DNA from 3 places in the Prochlorococcus sp. MIT 1306 genome. Region 1 is predicted to be linked to each of the others. Evidence: predicted binding sites of a transcription regulator. Region 1 holds the regulator's gene; each other region holds the start of a gene.
The links. Region 1 encodes NtcA, which controls nitrogen genes in cyanobacteria. Its sites were predicted from a motif close to GTANCNNNNGNTAC; they were not measured.
Positions count from the first base shown of each region.

Region 1 (7,499 bases):
GCGGACCCTGAGCTCTGGGCAGAACGAATCCCTTACCCAGAGACACGGCTGTATACAAAAAAGGTTCTCGGCAACCTCTGGAGCTATTTAGGCCTATCCAGCCAAAAGCTCTGCGAGACGGGGATGTAAAGGTGTAGAGATCTGCTGGCCAATCCATATCCCACCAAGCAAAATCAAACCCAGAGCAATCGCCATCACAACCGGTGGTGGAACCACACGAATGCGAGTGAGATCCAAGCGCGCAAGCAATACCGCAGAAGCAAGGATGAGAACATCCGCAAGCAGGCTCAGGTGCAGTAGGTACAGGCCAGCGGTGATCACCAACAACAAAACCACCAGCAAACTGATTGCACGACTGGCAGCCATCAGCAAGGAGACCTGACGCAAGATCAGATCCGGCATCGTGCAAATCACTACCAACACGACAGCCTGAAGGACCTCAACAATCCAGAAGAGCTCAACATCAATACCGAGGCTGTCTATCTGCTCAGCCTGAAGCAACGACCAATGGTTGCCCATAACGACCGCCACCCCAAAGAGCAACAGCAACGAGGGGGCACGAAAGGGCACAACGAGGAGACGCAGCATCAGCATCAGCCTCAACGAATGGTGAAAAGACGCTTCAATTCTGAACAGTTAGCCCATTGAAGCGAGCAACAACAACAAAACAGACCTGCCAAAGTGCATCGAGAATCTTGCCCATCATGACCGGAAGTTCCCCGTCTTCCACTCTCGGCCAAGGCCAAAGGTTGATCCTGCTATTCACAGCATTGGCATTAGCAGTCGTTCTTTTCATGCTGCGGGGCGGCCTCAATGCTGAGGCACCGCTCGAGCAACTGGCACGACGCTCCCTCGACCCAGATGTCGCACTCACCAATGGTCGACCGACCGTGATCGAATTTTATGCTGATTGGTGTCAAGCCTGTCGTGAAATGGCCCCAGCCATGCTCACAACGGAACGTGAAAGGGAAAACCAGCTCGACGTTGTGCTAGTGAACGTCGACAACCCCCGCTGGCAAGACCTTGTCGATCGCTACGACGTCAACGGCATTCCCCAGCTGAACTTCTTCGATAACAAAGGCAAACTGCAGGGTCTCTCACTGGGTGCACGCACTCAAGAACAACTACAGCAATTAACTGACGCTCTGATTCAAAACCAACCACTACCCAAATTCGCCGGTGTAGGCGCTATCAGCAACCTGAATGCATCACAAGAACGAACAGAGAAGCAAAACGATTTAGAGGCCATTGGGCCAATGAGCCATGGCTAATCTAAAAGCAGTCAATCAGCAAATATCGATAACATGACGAGCCATTGCATGAACTCTTGAGCCATCAACTAATGTAACTATATCGACTCAATAGATCAAGCAAAATATCAATACCTTCTGCAAACTAAGACTCTAGTCGCATAAGGCTCGAACAAGATATCGCAAGCAGCCTAAACAAACAGTCTATGGGCCATAACCCTAAAACAAACCTTGCTACAGTGAAGTTTTTAAAGTGCTTTCTTAGATTGCCGCTGTCTTCTTAGACAACCTACAAGAAATGATTCAACTCAAGGAATCAAAAGCAATTGCCCTGCCATTGCAATACAGCAAAGTGATTAGAAAAAATGCCAATCAATGAAACCATATTCCTGAGATTGATATGGCAATCTTTCACTCGCTATCATTCAGAAAAGGTTTAACATCTCATGACAACTGAGAGAGTGCTCTGGCATGATGGTTACCATGACCCTGCTAAAGACTTATTTACAGCTGAAAAATGGCCTGACTATATCGATGCGCTAGTCGATACAGCGTCTAGCAAGAGATTTGATACTGTTGGGATTACTCTAATGCTCGACGGATATGCCACTTTACCGGCGGATGCATTGACTTATCTTCAAGAATTTGTGGCCAAAGCTGAGGGCTCTGGGCTTTCGGTTGGATTGCAATTTAGTCCTTACTATAACAAAAACCTAGAGAATATTGCAACCATTATTTCACAGCTCAACAACACAAAACCGCTTCTGCTAGGTGTTGATGCAGAAGACACTCCGACAATGAAGGCCGCCACTGCAATGGACTTTGTTGATAATTTCAAGGCTGCACTTGACGGAAAAAATGTAAACTATTCTAGAATTTCAGTTTGGAATGCTTTTGGCATCAAGAACAACTGGGACGCTCCTTTGTTAAACGTTTATGAATACTATTCGCAGCCAGATGCTAGGACAAACAACATTTTTAGCTCCAATGTAGACAACCCAAAGGCGGCTTTCAAAGAATTCCATGATGCAATTTTAGGTCCAGCTTCATACCTTGATTCACCAGATAAGTTTGGCTCCCCAGAGCTAGGGGCTCCTGCATTTGCAATTTCCAGAGATGACAGTTGTTGTCTTGGCGGAAGTTTAGATCCCTCCAAATCAAATCCCTGTGGTGGAAAAGAGATTTTTGGCCATTGGAGTTGGGATAATTTTGATAACTTTTTGGATCGTTATACAAACACATTCCCTGATACTGAATATTTATTTGTATATCAAGGTGATCAACTTCCTTGCGACTGGCTTTTTCAAAATGATCCAAGTTCAGCAGGCCTAATTTGCAATGGTTGCTCCAGTTCTCATGCATCAATTTAATCTCAATTCTTAGCCAGACTGAGAAATAATCATCAATAGAAAAGTCAGCTTCGTCTTCGTATATGCTCAGAGGTATTTTCATTAGCCTTAGAAGATAGTTATCACTTGCCAAACAGCAAATATCTTGATGCCTTTGCATTTAGAAAACCATATCAATACTCCTTTGTCCAAAAATAATTGGAGAATTGGCTCGGCAATACGATACTAAAGACATCCTTTCATGCCAAGCATCTTCTGCTGAGTCAGAGCAGTGTTATTGAGGCGCCTTGTTGAACTTAGCGTTAAAAGCCGATTAGGCCAAATATCCCAATCCCTAAACAATCGCAAGTTTCTTTGTCTAGCCAAATTCTTCTTATATCTAGGACTGATTTGTAAATAAACCATTTAGGCATTTAACCAAATCAATAGCATCAATTCCCTTACCTAGGAAATCTCTAGCTTTCTAAGGCCAGGCAAAAGCAAAATCCCTATTGCAAGATGAATAAATACTCCTGGCCACAAAAGAACACCAATTACATCTTGGCTCACACCAATAGACGTTAACAAAAGGCCAACAGCAATATTATAATAACAAAGAGATCTTCTCGGATTTTGCATCGGCGCATGGCTTGATGCTTCCCAGCACGCCCCGCCAAGAGCAATGATTGCCAATGCAAATAATCTTGCAATACCTACCTGTTCAGTGACTAGCGTATAACCAAAAAGTAGTGAACAAAATTTAATCGGCAGAACAAGAGCAAAAATCCCACCAAGAATTTCAAAACCAGCAGAAAGCCTGAACAGCAAAGAAGTCCGTCTCATGGAGTTAAGTTGCAAAAAATCTCATCTTTAACCTTGAAGCAGGCTAATACTGAACACCAAAACTCCTACACAAGCGGCGAGAACGACAGCACTCACCCAAAAGACAAAAGAGTTGCCAAACTGTCCCCATCCACCAAGATAATCACCTGAGGTATTCACCTCAACCTCAGGAGGTGCTGACTTTGGCTGCTTGTCTGACATAAGTGGGGGAGGAGATCAGTAGCTTCACTCTATCAATGTCTACAAAATCAAAAAGATCTGTTGAGAGCAGACATGCATTCAACAGATCTTTTTCGTTCAAATCCTGGCGAGAGTGACGCGTTCTGGCTGATGTTGATATTTACCCTGGCGATCGCTGTAGGTGGTATCGCAGGGATCACCCTCGAAGAAAAGAAGCTGACAAATGCCTTCATTGGCATAGATACGGCAATCAGCTCCAGAACTATTGCTGAATTCAAGCGTGAGATGCCCTTCCCAACTGGCTTCGGCGGGAGTTGTATTAACGATGATGCCAAGGCGAGCATAGGTACTCTTACCTAGGCAAATTACAGTGATATTTGATGGCACCTTCATCTTCTCCAGCGCCACACCGAGACCATAAGAATGAGCTGGCAGGATGAAATACTCGCCATCCTCGTCCTGATGCAAAGGGGTGGATTCGAGATTTGCAGGATTAAATCGCTTCGGATTCATCACCGTGCCTGGTACATGGCGAAAGATCAAAAACTCCTTCGCAGAGAGCCTTAGGTCATAACCAAAGGAAGAACAGCCAAAACTAAGTACAGGCCGTTGATGCTGCTCAGGATCAAGATGTCGAATCAATCCGGCTTGAAAGGGTTCAAGCATCCCTGCTGCGGCCTGTTCGGTGATCCAACGGTCGTTTTTAAGCATTAGAAACCACGACGCAACTCAGTGACCTGATCAGCCATTGCCATCAGGATCGATGGCATGACTGAGCCAGTCAAGATGACATCCATCGACCCAGGGCGCTGCTCCAGAGTTGTTAACACATCAGCTTCATTGAGATAACCAAGAGCAATCGCCAGACCAACCTCATCCAACACCATTTGATCAAAATCACTCGCCAAGATGCGATCCCGACATTCCTGCCAAATGGCCTCCACGGCCTCAGGTGCGCTGGAGTCAACGGCAAGCGTTGAAGCAGGCTCAGACAGACAGCCAGGAACCGCCGGGCGCAGCCACTCAAGTCGCCCACATAGGCGCACACGCCCATCTGGGCCTTGATCTACTCCTCCCTTGAGGAACTGAGCCACCAACACACGACTTCCCAGACCAGCCGCTCTTAACGCCTGACTCAAGACAACAGAAAAACTGCCTCGATAGGGGGCTGTATAAACCTGAAGCTGCCCTTCAGGAGCTACCAGATGCAGCAGACGCCTATCAGCAACTGCTGCCAAAGACCGACTCCCATCACTCTCCTGCAAGCGATGGTCCGTTATGCACGGATCCACGGAGCGATGGCTAGGGCTCAGACTGGCAGTCATAAAAGTCTCAATCGCCCCGACTAAACCAGCAGAAATCAAATGTAGCGGTGGGAAGCTGCTTAACAAGGCTCTTGACACTATCCATGGTGTAAAAGCACCTGTTTCTGCCAGGCTCAGGTCATCTCACCCACCAACAGCACGATGCTCACATCCCCCCAGTCACGTGCTGACGGCCGCCTTGCTGACGATATGCGGCCCCTTCAGATCACATGGGATCCAATGGGCTTTGCCCTCAGTTCCTTAATCATCCGCACTGGTCGCACCGCAGTGCTCTGCAGTGTTTGCGTTGAAGAAGGTGTCCCCCGCTGGCGCAAAGGCCAAGGCAAAGGCTGGCTCAGCGCCGAGTACCGCCTTCTCCCTGGGTCTACACCGCAAAGACAGAACCGTGAACTGCTCAAGCTTTCCGGACGCACTCAAGAAATTCAACGCCTCATTGGCCGCAGCCTGCGCGCCGTGATCGACATGGCCGCTCTTGGGGAAACCACCCTGCGAATTGATTGTGACGTCATTCAGGCTGATGCCGGCACACGTACAGCCGCCATCACCGGCGCTTGGATCGCCTTAAAACGAGGCTGCGATCGCTTGCTGGAACAAGGCCTGCTCACGCATCAACCCGTCATCGACCAAGTTGCTGCAGTATCCGTTGGCTTAGTCGATAGTTATCCCCTCCTTGACCTCGACTACAGCGAAGACTCCAAGGCTGATGTGGATCTAAACGTGGTAATGGGCTCCAATGGGCACCTATTGGAGCTGCAGGGCACCGCTGAAGGGGCTCCATTCAGCAGGAATCAACTCAACGACTTGCTGAATCTGGCAGAACCAGGCCTACAACATCTACAAGCCTTCCAACGTTCAGCGTTAATGCAAGAAGACTAAAAACCGTCACCATTGCTACATGGTGGTGGAGGTCCACTCCCTAACTTCATATTTCTGCCGTTTGCTGCGCAGCCATGACCGGCGTCATCCGCGGCTTCAGCCGTTACGCCCAGCAACCCTATGTTCAAGGGTCCGGAAGCATGGCCAACTCGCCTGCTCCAACCCAGAAAACCCTGCTGGAAGTCATCCGTGAACTGGATGGCGCCAGCAACGAAATGGTGGAGCGTTCCAAAACCATCTTCTTTCCTGGCGATCCTGCCGAAAAGGTTTATCTCATTCGACGCGGCGCCGTTCGGCTATCTCGGGTCTATGAATCTGGTGAAGAGATCACCGTGGCATTACTGCGTGAAAACAGCCTATTTGGCGTGCTCTCTCTGCTCACAGGCCATCGCTCAGACCGTTTTTATCACTCCGTAGCCTTCACCCGAGTGGAAATGATCACAGCGCCAGCCACCTCAGTTCGCCAGGCGATCGAAAACGACACCAGCGTGGGGTTACTTCTGCTGCAGGGTCTCTCAAGTCGGATCTTGCAAACCGAGACCATGATCGAGACCCTCACTCACCGCGACATGTCATCAAGGCTTGTGAGTTTCCTACTAGTCCTCTGCAGGGATTTCGGGGTTCCAGGGGAACAAGGAATCACCATTGACCTACGCCTCTCACATCAGTCCATCGCTGAAGCAATCGGCTCGACTCGCGTCACCATTACTCGCCTGTTGGGAGACCTGCGCAATTCAGGTCTAGTGCAAATCGATCGCAAGAAAATCACCGTTCTTGATCCGATTGCCCTTGCTAAAAAATTCAACTGATCCCCGTCCCAGTCCAGGATGGTGAAACGGGTTGAAACTATTCCTGATCCCACCCGCCCATTGTCGTGACCGGCTGGCTGCTGATCCTCTCCCTACTCGTCCTCGGTGGTGTGCTCTCCACCCTCGGCGATCGACTTGGCAGCCGTGTAGGCAAAGCAAGGCTGAGCCTGTTCAATCTCAGACCGCGAAGGACAGCCGTATTCATCACCGTTCTCACTGGCAGCCTGATTAGCGCCCTGTCCCTAGGACTGATGCTGCTGGTCAGTCGACAACTGCGAGTAGGACTTTTTGAACTGGATGACCTTCAGGCCAAACTCCAACAAAGCCGCGATGCCCTCAATTCAAGTCGGTCGGCCCAGTTCAATGCCGAGCTTGATCTCAAGCAGGCCAGGTCGGACAGCAATCAGGTTCAGAATGAACTGAAGGAAGCCAAAAAGCGGGCTGACGCCCTTCGCAACGAACTCGCACCACTACAAAAACAAAGACAACAGCTCGAAGCGGAACGAGCTCGTCTCAGTCGCGACATTTCCAAAAAAGATGCCGACATCCGCCGAACGGAAGTTGAACTAGCCAATGTTCGCAGCAGAATTAGCTCGGCTGAAAAAGAACTGAAGCAACTCGAGACCAACCTCATTGCCTTACGTCGAGGGGATGTTGTGCTGAGCAGTGGGCAGCAACTTGCCGCAGCCACCCTGCGGCTCGACAACCCCAGCCAGGCGAAAGCTGTCATCGACCGCCTACTTCAGGATGCAAACCTGGAGGCTTTTCGACGCGTACGTCCCGGTGAAGAAGCCAATCGACAGATCCTGCTCGTGCCACGCACCGATATCAACCGCATCGAACAGATCATCCGAAAGCCAGGCACCTGGGTGGTCTATGTGCGCTCTG
Region 1 covers NZ_CP138959.1:1,812,878-1,820,376, forward strand. The annotation lists gene SIB74_RS09145 (lytic transglycosylase domain-containing protein) at 1-129, shown strand, start outside; gene SIB74_RS09150 (hypothetical protein) at 94-588, opposite strand; gene SIB74_RS09155 (thioredoxin family protein) at 705-1,271, shown strand; gene SIB74_RS09160 (hypothetical protein) at 1,697-2,620, shown strand; gene SIB74_RS09165 (hypothetical protein) at 3,044-3,421, opposite strand; gene SIB74_RS09170 (hypothetical protein) at 3,449-3,622, opposite strand; gene dcd (dCTP deaminase) at 3,719-4,312, opposite strand; gene SIB74_RS09180 (cob(I)yrinic acid a,c-diamide adenosyltransferase) at 4,312-4,926, opposite strand; gene rph (ribonuclease PH) at 5,068-5,802, shown strand; gene ntcA (global nitrogen regulator NtcA) at 5,877-6,611, shown strand; gene SIB74_RS09195 (DUF3084 domain-containing protein) at 6,677-7,499, shown strand, end outside.

Region 2 (7,499 bases), 420 kb from region 1:
GCGTTGTCGAGGCGTCTGGAGACAAGCGCTCTCAAGCATGGCACGACTAGACCTGTGCCAAGGGCTAGTACCGATACGGCAGTGAATACAACAGAAATCGAATTCTGCTGAGTGGCCATGGGCAATAGCAGACAGCCTGCAATGACGAAGCCAATGCCAGCAATGGTGAGCCGCCATTCGCCGAAGGATTTGACCAGTGGACCGATTAGCAGCCCTTGAACCACCATTGCGATCACGCCTACAACTGCAAAGGTCAGGCCTGCCAAACTGACTGTCCATGAGAAGGCTTGCTTCAGGTAAAGCACCAGCACAGCTGTGAAACCGTTGAATGCCATGAAGAACAGGAAGAAGGCGAAACAAAGGCGGCTTACTAGTGGATTGGCAAAGATCTGTGCTAGCTGGGTGATCGGGTTGAGTTGTCTTTTGCTTGGTAGGGAATTGCGAGCTGCTGGCGGGTGTGTTTCGGGAAGGATATAGATCACAAGGAGCAGGTTCGCGACTGCGAAGGCTGTGGCGGCTATCCCGGGTAGAGCGATATTGATCTCTGCTAAGCGGCCACCGATATAAGGGCCCAAGATGAACCCGAGGCCGAATGCAACGCCAATAAGGCCGAATGCCTTTGCTCGGTTCTCAGGTGTTGAGATGTCGGCAAGCACTGCGGTGGCGCTACTTGCTGTGCCACCGCTAACGCCATCGATGATTCTTGCTGAGAAGAGAAGGATCAGGGGAACAATGCCGATCCAAGCGGCTGGAAGTATGTTCCAGTCAATCCATATTGTGATAGCGAATAAGCCAAGGCCTGCTACTGAGCCAGCAACGCAAGCGGTTAAAACTGGTTTGCGGCCAAAGCGATCACTGAGAGCGCCAATTAGGGGAGCCACGACGAATTGAGCCAATGCATAAGTACCTCCCAGTAGCCCCAGAATTGTGCCGCTGTCTGTGAAGCGTCCTGGGAGGTATGGAAGTAATGGCAGTAAGAGGGTTTCACCTAGGCGATCGTTCAACAGAGTGACAAAGGCACAGAGAAAGATGGGAATCTGTGGTCGGCGCAATTGGGAATGAGTCAGGATGAATGTCACGATCCCATAGAGACTTGACGCCATTGATCTAAATGGCAGGCTCTTGTGACTTGTCGCCGCTTAAGACCCCTTACAAAAACTGATCATTTTGTTGTCAGGGAGATTTATGCCGATGCGATTGAATCTCAAGGGGGAGGCTTGTATTCCCCTGTTCAGATCAGTGCTTGGGCAGCCTTGGCCTGGTTACCAGGAGTTCTGGATAGGCCACTGATCGAAGGACGAGGTTGGTTGAGTCTTGAGAACGACGAGGTTGAGGCTTTCGCTCTTCGTTATCCCTCTGATCGTTTGGCGTTGCTTTATTGCCGGGGCCGGTCTGCTCGTTGTGGCCATGCCACTGCGCTGCTTGAACAGGTGGAAGCTGAAGCCTTGCAGGAAGGACAGCTAATCTTGGTTACGGAAGCCAGTTTGTGTAGTCACCCTTTGCTGTTGAAGTGGGGCTGGATTGAAATGGCTAAGGAAGTGATTCAGATCGGAGGTGTGAGTTTCGATCGTTATCGCATGGCGAAAAACCTACAGGCTCGCTTCAAATGATGGTCTCTCTCCAAGCAATGAGCTGCTCAAGCGTGGTTTGGGCTAAGCCTGATTGCAGACACTTTTCAGCATGAGCGATACCTTCATCGAGGTTGTCGGCCAGGCCCGCTAACCATAGGTAGGTACCAGCATTCCAGAGGAGGGGCTGGCTTAATGCCCCGCGATTGTGCAGAGCTTCCATTGCCTGCTCGCGCCACTCCGTAAGGTTGCTCCACTCAACGTCTTGGCTAAAGCAGCCGTGGTTACGGGGGTGGAGGATGAGTCGTTCTGGCTTGCCGTTTTGAACTCGGGATGTGATGCAAGTTCGACTGATGGGAAGGTCTGTGCTTCCTTCGAGCCCTTTCACAGTCACGAGATTTGTTTCACCTGCTAGCTCAAGGGCTTTCCAGGCCCGGTCTTCGGTGGGTGGATGCACGAAGCCGCTGACGAGTAAATGCTGTCCTTGATGTGCTGTCCAAAGCAGCTCCAAACTGGCCACAGGCGGTCGCTTGCCGATGTCGTCGCGATAACTGATCAAGCTTTCGGCCAGCGGGAAGTGATCTGGCTGGTAGATCAGTGCCAGACCATGTTGTTGAAAGCCAGCTTCTAGGTTTGCTATTGATAGGCCTTGGAGTTGTAGCCCTAAGGCTTTGAATAACTCTTCTGTGGTGACGCCATATTTGATTGGCATACGTTGCCCCCCTTGCAAGACGACGGGTTGACCAGCGTTGAGTAGGACCAGTGCTGTGAGCGGATAAATGGGGGCTGTTCGCTTGCGGCCGTCGAATGGCATCCCAAAGCAAATGGGTCGTTTCTGGCCATTGGCTGATTTCAGTTTGGGTCCAAGCACTCTGTATGTATCAAGCATGCCGGCGAGTTCCTGGGGCTCGGGTCGACGAATGCGATGGGCGATGAGGAAGGCGCCAATTTGAGCAGGGCTGGCTTGGGCTGTAAGGATGAGATGCAAGGCATCAGCTGATTCTTCACGGCTCATGCCACGACTGGTTTGCTCTCCACTTCCCACTTTCCTGAGGTGGGCTTTGAAGCGTTCACGGCCGGATAATTCGGGGCATGTGGTCACGATTGATTGCCGGAACTCATTGGATCTTTCTGTAGTCATGTAGCTGCGTGGAGTAGCGATTAAGACATCCTTGTGACATGTCTGCTTGGCACAGGCCTAATTGGCTCCGTTGGGCTTTAGGAATCACTGCAACGATAAAGCGAGGCTGTTTGCATTTCAGCGTAGTTATATTTTCTAAGTGCAATGTTCGAATCTCCAAAGTTTTTGCGCTGGGGTATTGGGGTATTGATCAACGTCGAGACTGGTTTTATGCTATTGTTTTATTTGATTACCGGGCTTTTGATTGCAAGGGCTCGGCATGCATCTTGCATAGAAGATTCATCTAAGAGTAAGAGTTTTTTTGGCACCGTAGTTCTGCTTTTCAGTAGTTGATTGGTGTCAATGAAATGAATCATCAGATACGATTGCTTTTGCTTGGATTGCAGTTTTCATTTATTGCCATCATCCTCTTTTTGATTCAATAACCCATATTTGCGTATCCGTTGGCTATGGACTCATTGCCATGATCTGTATTGCTGAGCAAGTTGTTTTTTGGCTAGGTCTCGATGGAGATCAGTCGGCAGACTTTGGCTGAGCTTGAACAGGTTTGATTGACTGCTGGATGTGCCGATGCAGCCCAGGGCTAGTAATGCTGCTCGTGTTGTAGCTTCGGAACCTTTTCTTGCCACTTCGGCAATGCGGTTGCTGATGTCGACACCATCGCGTCGTTGCAGAATTCGAATGGTGCTTAACACCACTGGATCGCGTATGTCGTTGAGGAGGTCGTCAAGGAGGTTCAGCAGCTCGTCATCGCTAAGTTGGTATGCCTTGAAGTTCAACAACTCCAGACCAGCCATGCGCATTGCTTGGGAAGGTTCTCTGAAAATCCTTTTTATCAGCAAAGTTGGCACTATGGCTCCCCAGCAGGCCATTGCTTGCAGTACCTCGAGCTCCAGTTCTTCTTGATCACCAAGTTGTTGGATGAGCCAGTCTCGAGCCTCAGGTTGATGGCAGAGGCCAGCTGCATAGATGAGTTCAGACTGCTTACCATGTTGCTTAAGCAGGGTTTTTAATATTCCCCAGCCATCATCACCAAGCAAGCCCAGTCTTTCGGCTAAGGCTTTACGTAGATCAGCAGAAAGGCTGGGGCAGTAAACATTCCCCAGCCAGTCTGGTTCTAGAGGAGTCTTACCTACTTTATTGAGACGTTCCCAGAGAACGGCTTCATCGAAGCTCATGAATGTTCTAGATCAGCGTGCCCCTAGTTCGGCGGCGAGTTCACGTTCCAGCTTCTCATCGTGAACCGTAGGCAGTACGTTGCTCATTTGGGTGCGATGGGTGCTGTAGAAGAGCATGCCGATAAACACCATCCCGCCAATGATGTTGCCGAGGGTGACTGGAATGAAGTTCCAAACGATTACTTGGCCAAAGGAAACGCCTGAACCAAGCATGGGTCCGGCGGTGTGCAGGAACATGTTCACCACGATGTGCTCCATTCCCATGGTTTGGAATGCTGTGATCGGCAGCCAGCAGGCCAAAATTTTGCCAGGTACGCTCTTACTAACTAGGGCCATGGTCACACCCAGACAAACCAACCAGTTCGCGATCAATCCGCGCAGGAAGGCCAAGAAGAAGCCAAGGGATTGAAGGTTCTCGTATTTGCTAACAACGTTGGTTTTGTTGAGGGCAATGATCTTCGCTGCTACCTGTTGCCACATGCCGCCACCATCGGCAGCGGAGGCGGGATCCACGGTGCCACCGCTGGTCAGGCTGATTGCCATCAATAGGGCAACCACAGCAGTGCCGATCCAGTTGCCGAGCCAGACCCAACCCCAGTTGCGGAAGGTGGCTCCCCAGGTGCTCTTGCCGGCCCATGTGGCCATAGGCAGCAGAGCGAAGTTACCGGTGACCAGTTCCATGCCGAATAGCACGATGCTGGCAAAGCCGAAGGGGAAGAGCAGGGATCCCAACCATGGTTGACCACTCTTGAGACCAACTGTGAGTGCAAGGATCACAGCAAGGCCGAGAATGGCCCCGGAATAGAAGCCACGCACCAGCAAGTTCTTGACGCTGACAGTGGCTTTTTTGCCGCCGGCGGTAATCATGCCGTCGACAAGTTCGTTAGGTAGGACGTAGTCCATTTGTGACGCCGTGGCGCTCATGTTGGTAGATGCGTAGGTTTAACGAGAGGAGGATTTTTAGCCACTGATGGTGTTCATCAGGCGTGAGAAGACATCTCGGCCACCTTCTTTTTGATTGATTGCAGGCTTGTCGCTACCGCTGTTGCTTAACCAGTTGACAAAGCGAGAGAAAAGATCACGTGCTTGGGAAGTCGATTGCATGGTGGGGCTTGATAGGTGATTGATTTAAGAACGGTGGTTTAGCGATCGCAGCTCAAGGGGATGGGCTGCTGTTTTCGCCTAAATTGCTGAACCAGTTCATGAAGTTGGAGAAAGGGTCGCTGTTCTGCTTCGGTTGGCTACGAGGTTGAGCACCGAAGCGTTCGATCAGTAATTCCCGCAGTACGTCTTTCAGTTCGCTGCCAGGAATGCCTTTGCGATGCAGTGTCCCGATTCGGGCATCCGGCCCTTGCCGGCCTTCAAGGCTGAGGTCATAGGCCTCAACCATGCCTTGGCCCCCGTTCGGTGCACGGGCTTTGGTTCCTGTGAGGCCGATTGCGCCCATGTAGGCCTGGCCACAGCTGTTGGGACAGCCAGTCCAATGGACTTTTATTTCCTCAGGGAGGATGAGTTCTGCATCCAGTTGATGGGCCATTGCCATGGCCTGATCTTTGGTGTTTGTAAGGGCGAAGCTGCAGTACGTATTTCCTGTGCAGGAGACAGTGCCGGCGGCAAAGGAACCGGGTTCAAGTGGAAAACGCTGTAGCAGTGGATCAGCTTGAAATTTGTCGAGGTTGGTAGTTGATAGCCCCACCAAAATGATGTTCTGGTCTTCAGTAAGACGAATTTCACCACTGCCATAGTTAAGACTGGCGCTAGCAAGATCCTGAAGATCTTCTGCGCGTAATCGTCCAACGGGTACATGCATGCCGGCGTAGTGAAGTCCTGTTTGTTTCTGAGGGTGGATTCCGTAAAAAGAGCGAGGCTTGTCGTCAAATACAGAACCGGGATCAGGAGTTAGCGGTCCAAATTTTTCCGCCACCATGGTGCGAAACGCTTCGATGCCCACGCTGTCGAGGTACATGCGAAACCTGCCCTTAGGGCGATTGTTACGCTCACCGTTATCTCGCCATAGCGTTAGAATAGTGCCGGTGAGCCGACAGATTTCATTGGGTTTAACCCAGGCATTTAAAGGCAGCGCATAGTCATTCATCTGCGAGGAGAGGATCCCTCCGAGCCAGACGCCGAAACCCATCACCCCATCGTGTTCCACTGGATGGAAGATGATGTCGTTATGGAGCAGGAAATTATCGCGGGCCCCTGCAACTGCCGTATTCCATTTGCGGGGAAGGTTGGAGAATTCATGGTTTCCTTTTCCTTGATTCGTGAGGAAATTTTGTAGTTCAGTTGTGTAAGGGCGAGTATCAACAATTTCAAGAGGGTCAATCCCAGCCAGTGGATTTCCTGTGACATTGCGTGGGTTATCAAAACCTGATTGGATTGTGTTGAGACCTGCCTCTTCAAGACGTCTGAGGATTTCGGGAAGATCACTCAGTAAAACACCACGAAGCTGTAGGTTTTGGCGTGTTGTGATGTCGCAACTGCCGTCTTCTCCGTAGCGACCCACGATTGAGGCCACTACTTTTATTTGGTGGCTATTGAGAACACCATTGGGTATCCTTAGCCGTAGCATGAACTTGCCAGGAGTTTTGGGTCGCCAGAACATTCCATACCATTTCAGGCGCAGTTCGAGGTCTGTTTTATCGACCTGTTCCCAACCAACCTGAGCAAAGGTTTCAAGTTCATCACCAACATCTAAGCCATCTTTAAAAGCTTTGTTTTGCTCAATTTTGTTGAGCTTCTTTCCTTGGAGAAATTGTTTAGCAGGAGAGCTAATAACCATGACATTTTGTTGAAATTAAACTTGAAAAGAAGTGATCATGTTTTTCAAACTTTATTTGCTTATTCGATGCCCATGGTTTTTAGACTCTGCCATTATTGAAGTAAGGGTAAGTTGCGAATGGAGTCATTAAGCCTGATGGAAGAGGGCATTGGCGGTATCAGATTGAACAAAACTGAGCATTTGTGTGAAATTAAAGATTTGGTGTCTTTGTATACATTCTGAGCCCGGCTGATGTTGGCTGAGCTAGGGGTGTTAAGGAGTCAGGCCACGCTGCGAATGGAGTCATTAAGCCTGATGGAAGAGGGTATTGGCGGTATCAGATTGAACAAAATTGAGCATTTGTGTGAAATTCAAGATTTGGTGTTGATCGATACATCTAGGTGCACAAGTTTCCTTCTTTATGGTTGCTGTGTATAAATTTTAAGTGATTTCAGTATTGGCGGCCTATCTCTCCCAGCCAACGGATTGTGCCTTGTCTGAGCATTTTCCACACACGGTTCATGGCAGCTAAATCCCTTTCGAAGTCACTGTTAAAGCGTTTTGAGCGGTTTGCACCCTGTCTGCCTTGGCGACCACTCGTCCTCAACCGAGTTTGCGACTGTGTGCGATAGCGACGGGATGCCATGGTTGCAGTCGACTATTAAGACTGGAATGACTTCACCAGTTTCGGATGTCTTAGATCCGTGGCCGTTGTTACGAAAGCATGAGGAGGTTGGTTGTAAGCGCGCTTTGCGTTTGATCGTGCATGGCCGTGCTGGTGGGTATGTTCCTTCTTGTGTGCGTTCTTTTGCTCTGCAGGTCGCGCAACGTCGAGGCACACCTGTGCT
Region 2 covers NZ_CP138959.1:2,232,716-2,240,214, reverse strand. The annotation lists gene SIB74_RS11225 (MFS transporter) at 1-1,103, opposite strand, end outside; gene SIB74_RS11220 (GNAT family N-acetyltransferase) at 1,125-1,610, shown strand; gene SIB74_RS11215 (anthranilate phosphoribosyltransferase family protein) at 1,603-2,709, opposite strand; gene SIB74_RS11210 (hypothetical protein) at 3,165-3,887, opposite strand; gene SIB74_RS11205 (formate/nitrite transporter family protein) at 3,900-4,790, opposite strand; gene SIB74_RS11200 (hypothetical protein) at 4,848-4,991, opposite strand; gene SIB74_RS11195 (ferredoxin--nitrite reductase) at 5,044-6,672, opposite strand; gene SIB74_RS11190 (CbiX/SirB N-terminal domain-containing protein) at 7,213-7,499, shown strand, end outside.
Region 2: the regulator NtcA is predicted to act here: its motif matches at 2,723-2,736, upstream of SIB74_RS11215 (anthranilate phosphoribosyltransferase family protein).

Region 3 (7,499 bases), 330 kb from region 1:
TCTCTGGGATTAGTACATTGTCACGTAGCTCTACAAGTCCTAAGTTATTGAAATCTCCTCTAGTTGCACCGGCTCCTATTTCGTCTGGGCAGGTTAAGTGACCACAGCTACCAGAATCATCGCTTATCAAAATTAATTCCTTTGGCCCTTTTTCATTTAGCATGCTTCCAAAAAAAGTCCCTCCTTTATTTTGTTCAGCGTGTGGTATGTTTAAGTATCTTGTTGCGGTGGAGAGATAAAAACTGGAATTGGCGGCATCACTTAATTCATATTCGCAACAGCTTTGGATTTCTGAAATAAAATTAGCTCCAAGCTCGTTGAAATGAATTATATTTCCTGTGGCCAGATCTGGAGCATGCATATTATCCAAAGTGAATCTTAACTCAGACTATCATCTGACTCTTATAACAGCAAAATCAAATTGCTGTGATATGCGATCTCTGAAGCATTAATGCAGCCCTATGTATGTCGTTAAGGCAGGGTGTTCCCGCGTTTCTAAATGAATATAAAAAGCTCAATCAAAGCTTTCTTCTAACAGGAAAGAAGCCTTTTTGTTCATTTTAATATATCTCGATTATTTTTTATATTTTGCAGCAAGGGGAAGAGTCAAGCAAAGTAGGGAATGGAAGTTGGTTTCACCTCTAATAAGTTTCGATATGATGCTCTGAGAATCGTTTTCCAAATTAGCGGGAAATTAACTAACACAGAGAATGTCGTTGGAAGAGACCTCCTTACCCCCCCCCTCTGACACAACAGTCAGCACAGGCGAACTGACAGAAAAAGACCACTGGTGTCCCTCTCCCTCATGATTTGTTCGGATCCATTAGAGTCTTACGGGAACTGGTTTTCTGGATGGGGGGCTACCTTCATCACAGGTACGGTTCACCTTTTCGTCTATCTCACTAAGGAATCTGCCCAGGTACATTTCTTATCATTGTCGATTCCAGTGTTCCTTTAGGCTTTATGCGGTTCCTGAATACCCAGGTCGCTTTGACAACCCACCCCTAAGTCCTACGAGTAGGCACAAATAAGCGGGCATGTTTGTGAAAACTAGTTCAGAATAGGTTTACCAGCAGTTTTCTCCTTCGCCGATCGGGACGCAAATATTTGATTTCTTTGCCTTTTTGGCAGCTTTCTTAGCATCTTCATCAGGCTTGCTTTCAGCATCGATGTCTTGATCAGTGGTCCACTCTTTCAGTCCTCCCATATCTCCTTCACCGCCTTCGCCAGCGTGACTCAGGTTTGGCTGAAGTGCGTTTGCCGCCAGCAGTGCAGAAGCTGCAAGAAATATTGCTACAGGAGACTTTTTGCTCATGCTGAGAGGCTCATTTTTAAATCCATTTTGGCTCCTCCACGCCACCATTGTTTGGCGATTCGTTACTTGACTTGGTATCAAATGACTCTGGCTTCAGCTGCCGAGGCGCCTGAGCAGGTTGGTGTAGGCCTGAAAGATCAAGTCCAGTTCTGGTGAACGGCCATGCTCGGCAAGAAGGGCACGGGCACCAGCATTGAGGCCAAACAGAATAGTGCGGTCTTCATTGCTGCTGATATAGCTCTGGATCCAGCCAACACAAACCAGCCGTTCACCAGCAGTGACTGTTTCCACGGCATGCAGGCTTGTGCTGGGATAAATGATCACCTGGCCAGCTGGCAGCTTCACTTGTTTGCTGTCTTGCAAGGTTTGAATGCAGAGAGCTCCTCCCTCGTAACTTTCTGGCTCGTTGAGAAACAGCGTGAAGGAGAGGTCGCTACGCCCTGAGCTCATGTAGGCATTGTCGACATGCATTCCATAGCCCTGGCCAATGCCGGATCGACTGAACATCACCCCGTGGATGTGCCTTGGCAAGGCAAAGCTCTTCACAAGCGGATCCGATTCAAGCTGCTTAATTACCAGCTGGCTGTTTTCTTTGGCGGTTTTTGAGTTGCGATCCAGCTGGAGGTTGTTCTTGACTTCGGCTGCTTGATATCCCGCTGTTTTACGTCCGTCCTGCCATGAGCTTTCGTCAGCCAAGAGAGTTGCACGCAATTGGCTCACAGTTGCCTCATCAAGCAATGGATGGGTCAGGGGCTCCATAGAGATTGCTGAGGAAATCCCATCATCAGAGCGTTGAGCCTCTTGGGTCGTGAGCGCATCATTTGTTACAGCAGCTGGTATGGAATGCGCAAGGAGGCTTTGAGTGCGCTCAATAGGGTGAGGCTTACAACGTTAATGGTTTGCTGGCAATGGGTTTGAAGGCGCGTCTTACGTATTCAGGCTTGGCGGCCGTTCTCGCCCTTGGCACTGGATTCAGCCAAAACGGTGTTGCGAATGCTCGAGAAGTACGTGTTTATTCAGGTCGGCACTACAACACTGATCGTCAAATATATAAGAAATTTTCTGAGCAAACAGGGATCAAGGTTCGGCTGATCGAATCTTCTGGGATTTCATTGTTAGAGCGTCTTAAAAGAGAGGGGGCAAACTCTCAGGCCGATGTGATCATCCTTGTTGATGCGGCACGGATTAGTAATGCAGCAAAAGAGGGTCTTTTGCAACCTTCGCGCTCAGCAAAATTGGATAGCGAAGTCCCTAGTGCCTATCGCGATCCGCGAGGTCGTTGGTATGGCCTGACCCGTCGTGTGCGGGTGATTGTTGCCAATCCATCGAAGGTGAACGTTGGCAGTATTCGCACGTATGCCGATCTGGCTAGCCCCTCACTTAAAGGGAAGGTGTGTCTACGCAAGCGCAACAACGTCTACAACCAATCTTTAGTCGCTGATCAGCTTGTGTTGCGCGGTGAGGCGGCAACCAAGAGTTGGTTACAGGGAATGATCTCTAACGTTTCCCAGCCTTACTTTGGAGGAGATGTCTCCCTCGCTCGTGCTGTGTCACAAGGCATCTGCGGTGTTGGCATCGTTAATCACTACTATGTTGCGCGGATGCGTGCTGGTGTGAGCGGATCGAAAGACAAGGCTCTTGCTAATAAGCTCACGGTTATCACACCTGATCCCGCCCACGTCAATGTCAGTGCTGGTGGGTTGGCTAGGTATGCAAAGAATAAGAAGGAGGCGATTGAGCTGCTTGAATTTCTTGCTTCACCCGATGGCAGTCAAGGCATGGCTGGCCCCACCTATGAGCATCCGTTGAATGGCTATGGCACGTCGTTGGAACTCAAAAAGTTCGGCACTTTTCGCCCCGATCGGGTCACGATTAGCCAGCTCGGAGCGAATAATGCCAAGGCGATTCAGTTGATGGCTCAATCCGGTTGGAAATAGGGTTTTAGGCTTGTGGGTTCAGGGCTAGAGCCCTTCTTAGGGAGATCCTTTGCCAGGCTCTTCCTCGAACCCCGCAGACAGCGAAGTGCAGAGAGGGGAATTCTCGAGATAGTCGTTTGAGTTTGTTTGCGAGGGTTTTCTTCGCCTTTGCTTGTTGCAGGCTTGGCCCTGACAGCACTAGTGCTTGGTGCCCAGCCCTTTCCTTCTCAAGCAATGGTTGTCGTTGCTGTGCTGTTGCTGATTACGGCTCGTTTCTGCTTGATTCGTCTCGGCATGACCCAAAGCAGGGCTACAGCATTGGCGTTGATGTTGCCATTGTTGTTGGCATGGGCTTGCTGGTGGGGGCAGCCGAGGCCTGGACCTTTGGAACCTGTGCGTTTGTTGGCGAGTGCCGGTTCTTTTGATCGTTCCTCGCGCCTACCGCTTCGCAGCAGCCTCGAAGGCCGGCTGCTGAGTGATAGCCGATTGCTTGGGGCTAGCGAGTTTGGGGCTGATAGTTGTCGTGCCTTGTTGGCGGTGAACCGGATCAATGGCCTGCCGAGGCATGGCCGTAGTGAAGTTCAGCTAAGACCTTGCCCTCAGCTTTTGCAGCAGGGTTGGCGAATCCGTGTGCATGGTCAGTTGCGCGCTCCGGCTCTAGGGCCTCATTCGCTTCTGCCTGGGCCAGCGGAGCGGCTTCAGCAGCAGGGAAGTTGGAGCCAATTCTGGGGTGATCAGGTTGAGGTGTTGCAACGTCCCTGGACGCCCATCGCCGATGCTCGTCGCCAGGTCGCCATGCGCTTACAGCAACTGGCAGGTCCACGTTCGGGAGGATTGCTGGCGGCTTTGGTGTTGGGTCGTGCCCAAGTTGATCTGCCGCTTGATTTGGTTAAGGCGTTCCGCGTTGCTGGCCTTTCCCATGCCTTGGCGGCTTCGGGCTTTCATCTTTCTGTGCTGTTGGGAGCGTCGCTGGGGATTGCTCGGTTGCTGCCAAGGTCCTTCCGTTTGACGTTTGCTGCAACGGCACTGATCAGCTTTTTGATGCTGGCCGGTCCACAACCGTCGGTTGTGAGAGCTGTGTTGATGGGTGGCACGGTGTTATTGATTAATGAGGGCGGAGGCCGCAGTCGTCCTCTAGGGGTGTTGCTAGCGACTTTGGTGCTGATGCTGTTGGTGAATCCCGCCTGGGCGCGTTCGATTGGTTTTCAATTGAGTGCGGCAGCTACTGCCGGATTGGTCGTCACAGCAGGGCCCCTAGAGCAGGCTCTCTCCAATCGTCTACCTACATGGCTTCGAGGGTTGGCACCGGCGCTGGCTGTTCCTTTGGCCGCAATCGTCTGGACTCTGCCACTACAGATTGTCCATTTTGGATCCACTCCTGTCTATGCCCTATTGGCGAATCTGCTGGCTGCTCCTTTGTTGGCGCTGCTCACCCTCTCAGCGATGGCGTTGGTCTGGTTGTGTTTGCTCTTGCCTGCTGGCTTGCTGACTCCATTGCTGAATTGGATAAGTTGGCCGATCCAGCAGTTGGCTGGCTTATTGATTGCTCTGGTGCGTTGGATCTGCACTTGGCCAATGGCGCAGTTGTTCACCGGTCATCCCCAGCCTTGGTTGGTGCTGTTGTTGGTGTTGGGATTGCTGCCATGGTTGGTAACGGGATTGCGTCACTGGCGTCACTGGGGAGTGGTTGCGTTGTTGGTTTGTTCGTTATCGCAGGCTGTTGTACAGATGGGCGATGGACTCGTGGTGGTGCATCAGCGCAGTCGTCAATGGTTACTAGCTAGGCATCGTGGGCGGGCGGTTTTGATTAGTACGCATGGAGATGGTCGTAGCTGTTGGCAGGCTCGTCGGCTGAGTGAAGCGTTTGGCCATGCCCGTCTTGATTGGGCGATGGTCTTGGATCCGGTTGCCAGTGAGGCGGCGTCCTGTTGGCGAAATCTGGCCCATACCGTGCTGGCTGAGCATCAGGGTGTGATGCCTTTGCAGGTTGGACAGCGGTTAGTCAGTCCTGGCCTGGAGGTGAGACCAATTGCTGCAGCAGAGCAGAGTTTGCAGTTGCGAGCTGGTCGTTTGCGTTGGCATCTGCTGCCAACGCGTCAGGCCTATTGGAGTTGGCGTGATCGTCAGGGTTTGGATGACGTGGAGCGTCAACCTTTAGTCAAATCAGAGGGTTTGACAGGGGTATGGCTTGGCTTTGTACCAACTTCTCTTGAGCGGCGATGGTTGGTAGAACACACTGCAGGGCGGCTTTGGGTCAGTGGTAGAGCCAGCGGCTCCTTCAGCATGGTGGCCTCAGCGTTTTAAAGTTGCCTTGCGTCTTTACTGGCGTCTGGAGAGGTGGCTGAGTGGTCGAAAGCGAACGACTCGAAATCGTTTGACGGGCAACCGTCCGTGGGTTCGAATCCCACCCTCTCCGTTTTTGACTGTCTCAACTGGTGCTGACTGTGGGCTCAACCAGGCTCCTGTTTTGTGAAAAAGCTCTGGTTTCAATCTTTTTCAATAATGAATGGAATAATTTATAGATTAAAGAATTTGAAAAAAATAATAGACTGATTAATTAAAATCAAGCCCTAGAAAGGATTCTTGCTGTAAAAATCTACTGCATAGATGCTATGCATGTCTTCCCTGTGGCTAAGGAAATTTGATGCTAATGAACCAAAATAATAAAACCTTGATGCTCAAAAATTGAGTGAATACTAATCATTCCATCCGCTCAGTAGGGAGGCATGGTCATCAAGCAGTGACCATGCTTAAATATTTATATCTTGCACATATCACTAAAAGCAAGTTAATGCTCACTAGGTTTATGTATTGCCGTGATAAATTATGCGTTGCTTCTTTGGCTGTCATGAGTAATTGGGTAATGGGAAAATTATTCAAAATCATAGCTTAAAGTAAAAAAATATGGGCTTATCGCTCATGGGTAGAGTAGGCTTCTTGGTAAATTAATTGAACGCACTATGGAAATAGCTAATGAATTCCAAAGGATGCGAATGGCATATGATTTGTACGGATTTGTAAAGATATCAAATTCCTTGGAACAATGGCAAGTGGATGGCATGGAAAAGGCCTTCGATAATTATTACTTAAAAGTACAAGGCCATACAGCCGAAAGTTCTCCAGAAAGATTACCTTTCTTGGGAAACCCCATAGAAACAGAACCCGATTTTTTAGATCTTTTTGCCTCATCAAAATATGTTCTTTCGTGCCTTGATGTAATAGCAGGTGATGACTGCCAATATTTAGGATCTGACATCCTTGCTGTTTATGATGACTCTATTGGAAGTCATAGAGATACATTATATTCAATAGATGTACCAAAAGTCCTCATTTGCTTGTCAGACTGTTCTGGCTCTTCAAATTCATTCCCTAAGGAAATTTATAATAAAAATTTAGCAGGATCTTTTGCTGTAATGTCTGGAAGTCATTATCCAGGTCTTCCATTCAATGCATTTTCTGCCCAATTAAGTGATTGGCCTGGTCTAACAGAATCTCTTAGAGTCGAGCTCTCTCCACATTTTCTTAGGGGTGACCAAAGAAACAATGGAGATTTTCTATATCCTCATATAGATTGTGATTCTCGTTATCAAGGATATTCAAAGATACCTTTTAAGCGAGGTGATGTAATTATCTTTTCAACAAGAGCATTGCATGCATTAATCCCTACATTTAGTAATCACGTTACTAAATTATTTGGTGTTTTATTTATAGAAGGATTCTCGAAAAAATTTGGAAAGTCCTTGCCAAGCAATATTCAAAATATGTCAGAGAATGAGCTTTCATATATAACGCTGCCATATAATTTGAGGTTGGCTGATGCAATCACAAAGGATTGTAGCTATGAAAAAGCTCTAAGAACACTAACCGATTGCCCAATGGGGCTAGGAGGTGTTCTTGAAGGAAGTAACGATTTCGTTAAAAGTATTTTTAAGCCTAAGACTAAAATCTACGACATGGTAGAAGAGTCTATTGATATGATTAAAGAAAGGGTCTTTTCTAATGATAGGAATGTAATAGAGCATTTCCATGCAAACTTCAATATTCAACGTCAATATTTGAACTCCTATTTGCCACGTACATACCCCCAAAGTTTATTGAAGGCTGGCCTTCCGAATTCAGAAAATGATCAAGCTATCTCTGAGTATCGAGATAGATTAACGACTAAGGATGCAAAAGGATTTAGCTTGAGGAAGCTCTTCCGTGACTTCAGGCAAGATCCTGGCCGCTTAAAGTCAAGATTAAAGAAAAGGTTGATAGAATCTTTCCTT
Region 3 covers NZ_CP138959.1:1,487,415-1,494,913, reverse strand. The annotation lists gene SIB74_RS07550 (hypothetical protein) at 1-361, opposite strand, end outside; gene SIB74_RS07545 (hypothetical protein) at 1,067-1,315, opposite strand; gene SIB74_RS07540 (Fe2+-dependent dioxygenase) at 1,409-2,074, opposite strand; gene SIB74_RS07535 (Fe(3+) ABC transporter substrate-binding protein) at 2,224-3,252, shown strand; gene SIB74_RS07530 (ComEC/Rec2 family competence protein) at 3,400-5,535, shown strand; tRNA gene SIB74_RS07525 (tRNA-Ser) at 5,563-5,647, shown strand; gene SIB74_RS07520 (hypothetical protein) at 6,225-7,499, shown strand, end outside.
Region 3: the regulator NtcA is predicted to act here: its motif matches at 2,130-2,143, upstream of SIB74_RS07540 (Fe2+-dependent dioxygenase).